DNA from 4 places in the Ralstonia pickettii genome. Region 4 is predicted to be linked to each of the others. Evidence: predicted binding sites of a transcription regulator. Region 4 holds the regulator's gene; each other region holds the start of a gene.
The links. The regulator LexA, encoded in region 4, represses DNA repair genes until DNA is damaged. The targets are predictions, from matches to a motif close to ACTGTATNNNNATACAGT.
Positions count from the first base shown of each region.

Region 1: the regulator LexA is predicted to act here: its motif matches at 1,203-1,220, upstream of N5B55_RS18900 (ATP-dependent helicase).
Region 2: the regulator LexA is predicted to act here: its motif matches at 590-607, upstream of recA (recombinase RecA).
Region 3: the regulator LexA is predicted to act here: its motif matches at 1,281-1,298, upstream of imuA (translesion DNA synthesis-associated protein ImuA).

Region 1 covers NZ_CP104382.1:467,002-469,177, reverse strand. Annotated here, with positions in the region: gene N5B55_RS18915 (carbohydrate kinase family protein) at 1-267, shown strand, start outside; gene N5B55_RS18910 (YnfA family protein) at 348-680, shown strand; gene N5B55_RS18905 (hypothetical protein) at 824-1,141, shown strand; gene N5B55_RS18900 (ATP-dependent helicase) at 1,242-2,176, shown strand, end outside.
Region 2 covers NZ_CP104381.1:495,464-497,639, forward strand. Annotated here, with positions in the region: gene N5B55_RS02320 (response regulator) at 1-495, opposite strand, end outside; gene recA (recombinase RecA) at 761-1,819, shown strand; gene recX (recombination regulator RecX) at 1,916-2,176, shown strand, end outside.
Region 3 covers NZ_CP104382.1:891,477-893,652, reverse strand. Annotated here, with positions in the region: rRNA gene N5B55_RS20690 (23S ribosomal RNA) at 1-760, shown strand, start outside; rRNA gene rrf (5S ribosomal RNA) at 878-990, shown strand; gene imuA (translesion DNA synthesis-associated protein ImuA) at 1,323-2,176, shown strand, end outside.
Region 4 covers NZ_CP104381.1:1,358,968-1,361,143, reverse strand. Annotated here, with positions in the region: gene N5B55_RS06575 (ferredoxin--NADP reductase) at 1-501, opposite strand, end outside; gene lexA (transcriptional repressor LexA) at 755-1,405, shown strand; gene N5B55_RS06565 (hypothetical protein) at 1,523-1,708, shown strand; gene N5B55_RS06560 (cupin domain-containing protein) at 2,050-2,176, opposite strand, start outside.

The DNA of each region.
Region 1 (2,176 bases), on a different replicon from region 4:
CTGGCAGCGGTGCACGGCGGGCAAGACGATGCGCGTATCGCCCAACCGGCCTTTGCCGTGCCGGTGGCGGACACCGTCGGCTGCGGCGATGCCGCGATGGGCGCCTGGCTGGCGAGCCAGCTGCAGTCGCCCGAGGCGCCACCGCAGGCGCATCTGCGCCAAGCCGCTGCGGCGGCCGCCCTCACCGCCACGCGCGCCGGCGCGTATGCGGGCACGCAAGCCGAAATCGATGCGCTGCTGGAGGCGCACGCCGCCTCGCCCGCCTGAGATCGGGTGACCATCGCGGCAGCGCCGCCCCACATGCCACAATCGGCGCCGTCTACGTCTTCATTGCTCCGGGGCCCGATTTGGAACTGCTTCGTATTGCCGTGCTGTTTGCCGTCACCGCCGTGGCGGAAATCGTCGGCTGCTATCTGCCTTGGCTCGTGCTGCGGCAAGGCAAGCCGATCTGGCTGCTGGTGCCGGCGGCCGCCTCGCTGGCGCTGTTTGCGTGGTTGCTGACATTGCACCCGACCGCGGCCGGCCGCACCTATGCCGCATACGGCGGCGTGTATATCGCCGTGGCACTGGTGTGGCTGCGTCTGGTCGACGGTGTGTCGCTCACCCGCTGGGACATCGGCGGCGCGGCCATTGCGTTGACGGGCATGGCCGTCATCGCCCTGCAGCCGCAGGCCAATTGATCGGATTGCACGCGATATTTAGGTTTTCCTGAGCGAAACGGAACCCTAAGCTGCCGCCATGATCGGAGGGTGGATCATTGCTGCGGCCACCGCGCTGCGCGCCGGTCACCTACTCACCCAACCGTTCTGTTCTGGAGGCCACGATGCCTGCCAACACCCTCAAACACCTTGCCGTGGCCACGATGCTGATGACCGCAGCGATGACCGCCTCGGCTCTGACCACGTCAACGTTCACTTTCACCGATCAGGATCTGCAAGGGATGCTCGCGCACAGCCAGCCTCCGCAGCCGATCCAGCCGGCCAAAGCCACCGAATCGGCGTCTCCTGACCGGCTCCGCGTCGGCCTGAGCGATCCGGGCACGCAGCTCGTGCTGCCCTGGTTCCTGGCGGATCTGGTGGACGCGGTCAACCGGCGGGCATCCCCGCAGGACTTCGCGAAAAAGCTGCGGGACGGGATCTGATCGGCCAACGTCGCCGGCCTTCCGTCCGCCGCTCTTACTTTCCGCAGGCAGGCATCACAGTGCTGTATATTCATACAGTTATTTTTTGTGACGCCCTGCCGTGCTTGCCGCCTCCCCCACCCCAGACACCGCCAATGCGCCGGCCACGCCGGGTTACCTGGCCCAGCTGAACGACCAGCAGCGCCAGGCGGTCGAGTTCGGTATTTCGGGGGCAGACGCAGCGGAAACCGGGCCGCTGCTCGTGCTGGCCGGTGCCGGATCCGGCAAGACGCACACCCTGGGTTGGCGCGTGGCGCACCTGGTAGCCAACGGCGCCGATCCGCAACGCATCCTGCTATTGACGTTTTCCCGCCGGGCGGCGAGCGAACTGTCGAACCGTGCCGGCCACCTGCTGGCGCGAGCCATGCAGGGCGAGCGATCGAACAACGCCCTCAATTCGGCCGGCACTTCGTACAAGACCACGCTGCCCTGGGCCGGCACCTTCCACGGCATCGGCGCGCGCCTGCTGCGCGAATATGCCGAGCGCGTGGGCCTCGCCCTCGATTTCACCATCCATGACCGCAGCGACTCGGCCGATCTGCTCAACGTCGTGCGCCATGAGCTGAACCTGTCGACCAAGGAACGCCGCTTCCCGCTCAAGCAGACCTGCATTGCGATCTACTCGCGCGCCATCAACGCCGAGAGCCCGCTGAACGCCGTGCTAAAGCACCACTTTCCGTGGTGCGCGATGTGGGAGACGCAATTGCGCACGCTGTTCGATGCGTATGTCGAAGCCAAGCAGGCGCAGCACGTGCTCGATTACGACGACCTCCTGCTCTACTGGCACGCGATGGTGTCCGACGCCGAACTGGCGGCCGAGATTGGCGCCCGTTTCGACCACATCCTTGTCGACGAATACCAGGACACCAACCGGCTGCAGTCGTCCATCCTGCGTGCGTTGCGCCCGGACGGCCGCGGCGTGACCGTGGTGGGCGACGACGCGCAATCGATCTACGCATTCCGCGCGGCGACGGTGCGCAACATCCTCGAGTTTCC
Region 2 (2,176 bases), 860 kb from region 4:
GAGCAGAATCTCCAGCAGCCCGATCTCGCGCGCCGACAGTTCCACCACCTGATCATGGATATAGGCAATGCGCCCGACCTGATCGAACGCCAGCGGCCCATGGCGCACGAGCGTGGCACCGCCGCCCGTGCCGCGCCGCACCAGCGCACGCACGCGCGCTTCCAGCTCGGACAGCGCGAACGGTTTGGCCATGTAGTCGTCGGCGCCCAGGTCCAGGCCCTTGACGCGCTCTTCCACGCTGTCGGCGGCGGTCAGGATCAGCACCGGCAGCATGGCCCCGCGCGAGCGCAGGCGCTTGAGAACCTCCAGCCCCGACATGCGCGGCAGGCCCACGTCGAGAATCAGCAGGTCATAGGTCTGGGCCGTCTGTGCGGACAGCGCTGCGTCGGCAGTCGCCCCGTCGGAGGCTTGGTCGACGGCATAACCCGCCTGGCGCAGCGAGCGTGTGAGCCCGTCCGCCAGCGTGGCGTCGTCTTCGGCAATCAGGATGCGCATGCGTGTCTCCCCGCGATGCCGGGCAAGATATCTTGCCCATCCCGCCCGCTACATTGTTTTCGCGCGATAACTGATCTGGAGACTTGTCAAAACCACTGGTTTTTTATACAGTACTCCGAATTCGCGGTGCTGTAGTCTTGGCGGCGCTAAAGTCATGAAATGGGTCGCGTCGGGGCAATCAGCCAGCGGCCCGTTGTTGCAGGCAACCGCTGGAATCGCAAGCCCTTGCGGCCCATTTATACACCAATTTGCACGAAGGACGACCATGGAAGACGGTAAGAAGGCAGCCGCGATGAGCGCAGAAAAGCAGAAGGCGCTGGCTGCCGCGCTCGCGCAGATCGAAAAGCAGTTCGGCAAGGGCTCCATCATGAAGATGGGCGACGCCGAGGTCGAGCCGGTCCAGGTCGTGTCGACGGGTTCGCTCGGGTTGGACGTGGCGCTGGGCGTTGGCGGCCTGCCGCGCGGCCGCGTCATTGAAATCTACGGTCCCGAATCGTCGGGTAAGACCACGCTGACGCTGCAAGTGGTTGCCGAGATGCAGAAACTGGGCGGCACGTGCGCCTTCATCGACGCGGAACATGCGCTTGACGTCACTTATGCCGACAAGATTGGCGTGAGCGTGCCGGACCTGCTGATCTCCCAGCCGGACACGGGCGAACAGGCCCTGGAAATTGCCGATGCGCTGGTGCGCTCAGGCTCGGTCGACCTGATCGTCATCGATTCGGTGGCCGCACTGGTGCCGAAGGCTGAAATCGAAGGCGAAATGGGCGACGCGCTGCCCGGCCTGCAGGCCCGTCTGATGAGCCAGGCGCTGCGCAAGTTGACCGGCACCATCAAGAAGACCAATTGCATGGTCATCTTCATCAACCAGATCCGCATGAAGATCGGCGTGATGTTCGGCTCGCCGGAAACCACCACGGGCGGTAACGCACTGAAGTTCTACGCTTCGGTGCGTTTGGACATCCGGCGCATCGGCTCGATCAAGAAGGGCGACGACGTGGTCGGCAACGAAACCAAGGTCAAGGTCGTCAAGAACAAGGTGGCGCCGCCGTTCCGCGAAGCCATCTTCGACATCCTTTACGGCCAGGGTGTGTCGCGCGAAGGCGAAATCATCGACCTCGGCGTGGAAGCCAAGATCGTTGAAAAGTCCGGCGCCTGGTACAGCTACGGTGGCGAGCGAATCGGCCAAGGCCGCGACAACTGCCGTGAATACCTGCGCGAAAACCCCGACCTCGCCCGCGACATCGAGAACAAGGTCCGCGAGGCACTGGGCGTGACGCCAATGGGCGCCGTGGCGGTGGCCGAGGAAGTCGGAGAAGAGTAATTGGGTTGACCGTCGGCGCAGATCGACGGCTCTATCGAGCTTCATACGCCTGCCGTTCCCCAACGGTGGGCGTTTTCTTTTTAAGCCTGAAACTGTATGCCGTTGCCGCGCCCACCGTTGTCGCTGAAGGCTCGTGCGCTGGGCTATCTGTCTCGGCGCGAGCACAGTCGCGTCGAATTGCGCCGTAAGTTGGTGCCGCACGCCGAATCCGTCGAAGAGGTCGATACGCTGCTGGATTGGCTTGAGGGCGAAAACTGGCTGTCCAACACGCGTTTTGCCGAAAGCATGGTGCACCGCCGCGCGGGTCGTTACGGTACAGCGCGCTTGATGCAGGAGTTGAAAACGCATCAGCTCGGC
Region 3 (2,176 bases), on a different replicon from region 4:
TAGTTTCGGTGGAGCCGTCCTTGAAATACCACCCTGGTTTGTTTGAGGTTCTAACCTTGGCCCGTGAATCCGGGTCGGGGACAGTGCATGGTAGGCAGTTTGACTGGGGCGGTCTCCTCCCAAAGTGTAACGGAGGAGTTCGAAGGTACGCTTGGTACGGTCGGACATCGTACCTAAAGTGCAATGGCAAAAGCGTGCTTAACTGCGAGACCGACAAGTCGAGCAGGTGCGAAAGCAGGACATAGTGATCCGGTGGTTCTGTATGGAAGGGCCATCGCTCAACGGATAAAAGGTACTCTGGGGATAACAGGCTGATACCGCCCAAGAGTTCATATCGACGGCGGTGTTTGGCACCTCGATGTCGGCTCATCTCATCCTGGGGCTGTAGCCGGTCCCAAGGGTATGGCTGTTCGCCATTTAAAGAGGTACGTGAGCTGGGTTTAAAACGTCGTGAGACAGTTTGGTCCCTATCTGCCGTGGGCGTTGGAATCTTGACGGGGGCTGCTCCTAGTACGAGAGGACCGGAGTGGACGTACCGCTGGTGTACCTGTTGTCTCGCCAGAGGCATCGCAGGGTAGCTATGTACGGAAGAGATAACCGCTGAAAGCATCTAAGCGGGAAACTTGCCTGAAGATGAGGATTCCCTGGAGACTTGATCTCCCTGAAGGGTCGTTCGAGACCAGGACGTTGATAGGCTGGGTGTGGAAGCGCAGTAATGCGTTCAGCTAACCAGTACTAATTGCCCGTGCGGCTTGATCCTATAACCGGTATGTTTCCGGCTGGGTCCGCCTTGTGCCTGATACACATCACTCACAACCCCAAATCTACATTCCCATATTGGTCGCGTTGACCCCGTCAACGTGGCAACAAGTCATAGCCTGGTGACCATAGCGAGTCGGTACCACCCCTTCCCATCCCGAACAGGACCGTGAAACGACTCCGCGCCGATGATAGTGCGGATTCCCGTGTGAAAGTAGGTCATCGCCAGGCTCTCCCCATACAACACCCCAGCTCAATCTTTGCGCTGGGGTGTTTGTCTTTGCGCAGGCGGAGTGCAACTCACACTCTCTGGTATGTGGCTGGTAGAACCGAATCCGCCATGGCCACGTGCGGATACATACCGAATAAAGTGACTTTCAAAGCGTTTTATTGGCGGGGAAGAATCACTCTGCACGGTATCTATCCCACTTCAAATCACCGCAATATCTGCACTTGAGCTGCGTTATCGCTGCCCCGCAACACGCCCGCAAAACTGGACTGCGCTGAAGCGAAGTTGTGATACTGTATATTCATACAGTATTCATTCGTGCCTTGGCGTTTCCATGTTTGTGTTGCCTTCGTCTCTTTCCATTGCCGAAGCTGTGGCGGAATGCGCCGTCCCCGTTGGGCGCGCGGTGCCTGGATTTCGCTCGCCCGTCCCGAAAGCCTCGAAGGTGCCTTTGCCGGAAACACTGCATCCCGCATTGTGGAGCGCAGGCCGTCTGGCGCGAGGCGACGGGCGTGTGCTGGCCACTGGATATGACGCGCTGAATGCCGAGTTGCCCGGTGGTGGCTGGCCCCTCGGCGGACTGATCGAGCTGTTGTGCCCGCAATCCGGTATTGGTGAATGCCGGTTGCTGCGCCCGGCCTTGTCTACGCTCTGCATGAGCGCACGGCGCATCGCGCTGGTTGCTCCACCGTATCTGCCGAATGCAGTGAGGCTGGTGGGCTGGGATTTTTCTCCTGAACAAATCGTCTGGGTGCGCGCTGGCGAATCGTCCGATCTTCTATGGGCCGCCGAGCAGCTTTTACGCAGCCAGGCGTTCGATGGTGTGCTGATCTGGCTGAACCGGGCACGTCCAGGGGCGTTACGCAGGCTGCAAGTGTTGGCGCAGGCCGGCGAGAGCGCCATCTGGGTGTTCCGGCCGACTCATGCACAACGAGAATCGTCGCCAGCGGTGCTGCGACTGGAGCTGGAGCCGGCTGGCGCCGATGCGCTGTCCATCCATTTCCATAAGCGGCGCGGGCCGTTGCGTGAATTGCCGTTGCTGCTGCCGTTGGCCGACCCGCTTCGGGCCGGTCGCGCTTCCGTGCGTCCGTTGCCTGTGCCGCCCATCGAGCCGTTCATCATGGATCCGGTCACGGCGAAATTGTTGGCCACGCTTTCGTCTCCTTCGTCTTCTGTGGCGTTCGACGC
Region 4 (2,176 bases):
ACCGAAGAACTCGTTGTTGGGCAGCTCGCTGGTAATAAAGTCCGCATAGGCCAATTCGCTTACCTGGCGCACACCATGCAGCAGCACGACCTTCTCGAAGCGCTCGTAGGTATCGGGGTCCTGGATGATGCTCATGAACGGCGCGAGGCCCGTGCCGGTGCCGAACAGGTACAAGTTCTTGCCGGGCAGCAGGTCATCCAGCACGAGCGTGCCGACGGGCTTCTTGCTCACCAGCAGCTTGTCGCCCACCTTCAGATGCTGCAGTCGCGACGTCAGCGGACCGTTTTGCACCTTGATGCTGAAGAACTCAAGGTGCTCTTCGTAGTTCGGGCTCGCGATGCTATAGGCGCGCATCAGCGGCTTGCCTTCAACCTCCAGCCCGATCATGACGAAGTGGCCGTTATGGAAGCGCAGCGCCTGGTCGCGCGTGGTCTTGAAGCTGAACAGCGAGTCATTCCAGTGATGGACGCTCAGAACGGTCTCTTGATTGAAGGCGGACATGGTGACATTCGGGCCAACCCAATGAAGCTCAATCGGGCTATGTGGCGATGCAAAAATCGGTCAAGGTCTTGATTTTATGCGATTCGCCGCGGCTGCGCCTGCATGGATTGCGCATAAGCTTCTAACCAGTAGCGTAGGTTTTGACGCCGGTCAGAAGGACTGGGCGCCCGCGCAACACGTCACAACAAAATCGCTTGCGCTTCCTGCGTCACTGTATAAAATCACAGCACCTGTTCAAATATACAGTACGCCGATGGCCACCCTCACCCCCCGCCAGCAGCAGATTTATCACCTGATCCGCCAGACGATCCAGCGCACGGGCTTTCCGCCGACGCGCGCCGAGATTGCCGCGGAGTTTGGCTTCTCATCGCCCAATGCGGCCGAGGAACACCTCCGCGCGTTGGCACGCAAGGGCGTGATCGAACTGACCCCGGGCGCTTCGCGTGGCATTCGGCTGCGGGCGGCGGGCGACACGGCGCAGCATCAGTTCTCGCTTCCGTCGATGGGATTGATGCAATTGACGCTGCCGCTGGTGGGCCGCGTGGCCGCCGGCAGTCCGATTCTGGCTGCCGAGCACATTGATCGCCAGTATCAAGTGGATCCGTCGCTGTTCTCTGCGCAGCCCGATTTTCTGCTGAAGGTTCGCGGCATGAGCATGCGCGACGCCGGCATCCTGGATGGCGACCTCCTGGCCGTGCAGCGTGCCGCCGAAGCCACCAACGGCAAGATCGTCGTGGCCCGACTTGGCGATGACGTCACGGTCAAGCGCTTCCAGCGCAAGGGCCGCCATGTCGAACTGATTGCCGAGAATCCCGATTTCGAACCGATCCACGTTGATCTGGATCGTGATGAGTTTCACCTGGAGGGCTTGGCCGTCGGTCTGATCCGGCCTGCAGCTCCGTAAATCTTCGGCGCATCTCCGCGCCAAATCTTCGCTGTTTGATCCAACCTAGGTGAGCCATTGGCTTGCCAGGGCGGAGTCTTGCCACTCGCTTTTTCACCCGAACTCACGAGGTCTGCCATGCGACTCGGATCGATGTCTTCCCACCGCCGCCCGGTACAGCCGGTGCCCTTCCGCCAAACCCAGGGCGTGCGCATCTACCAGGGGGAGCAGCGCCGTACGATGGTCGGCAGCATGGCCGCCATCTGCCGCATGCTGGACGCGATCCCGGTGGCCTCGCGTACCGCTGGCGCCGAAAGCTGCTGAGGAAAAGAAAGACGCGCAAGGGCCGCAAACCGCGTCGGGGCGCCCGATCAGGGCATACCCCAATGCTGCCGCCGCAACTGATTTCATACACTTGCGGTGCCCTGAGGACAGGGCTTTCTTCAACTGATTTTCGGCCCGCCATTTGAGCGGGCTGTTTTTTCTGTCCGGAAGTAGCTGCAGCGACACATTCAACAGTGTTTCGCTAGCAAAACGGACGTTTACCCCGATGTTGTTTGGCGTACGTGACAGTAGTATTGCCAATGCCCTCAGGGGCAATGAGATCGCTGAATTCGAAGCCCGCAGATTGCGGGCTTTTTTTTCGCTGCAGCCGGCTGGAGCGGCTAAACGCTCCCCGCTTTCTCGACGACGAGAATCCTTGCCTCGCCGCGCGGGTGCGCCACATGTTCGCAGCCGACCCCGGCGAAGAAGATGTCGCCGGGCTCCAGCATCGCAATTTTCTCTTCACCG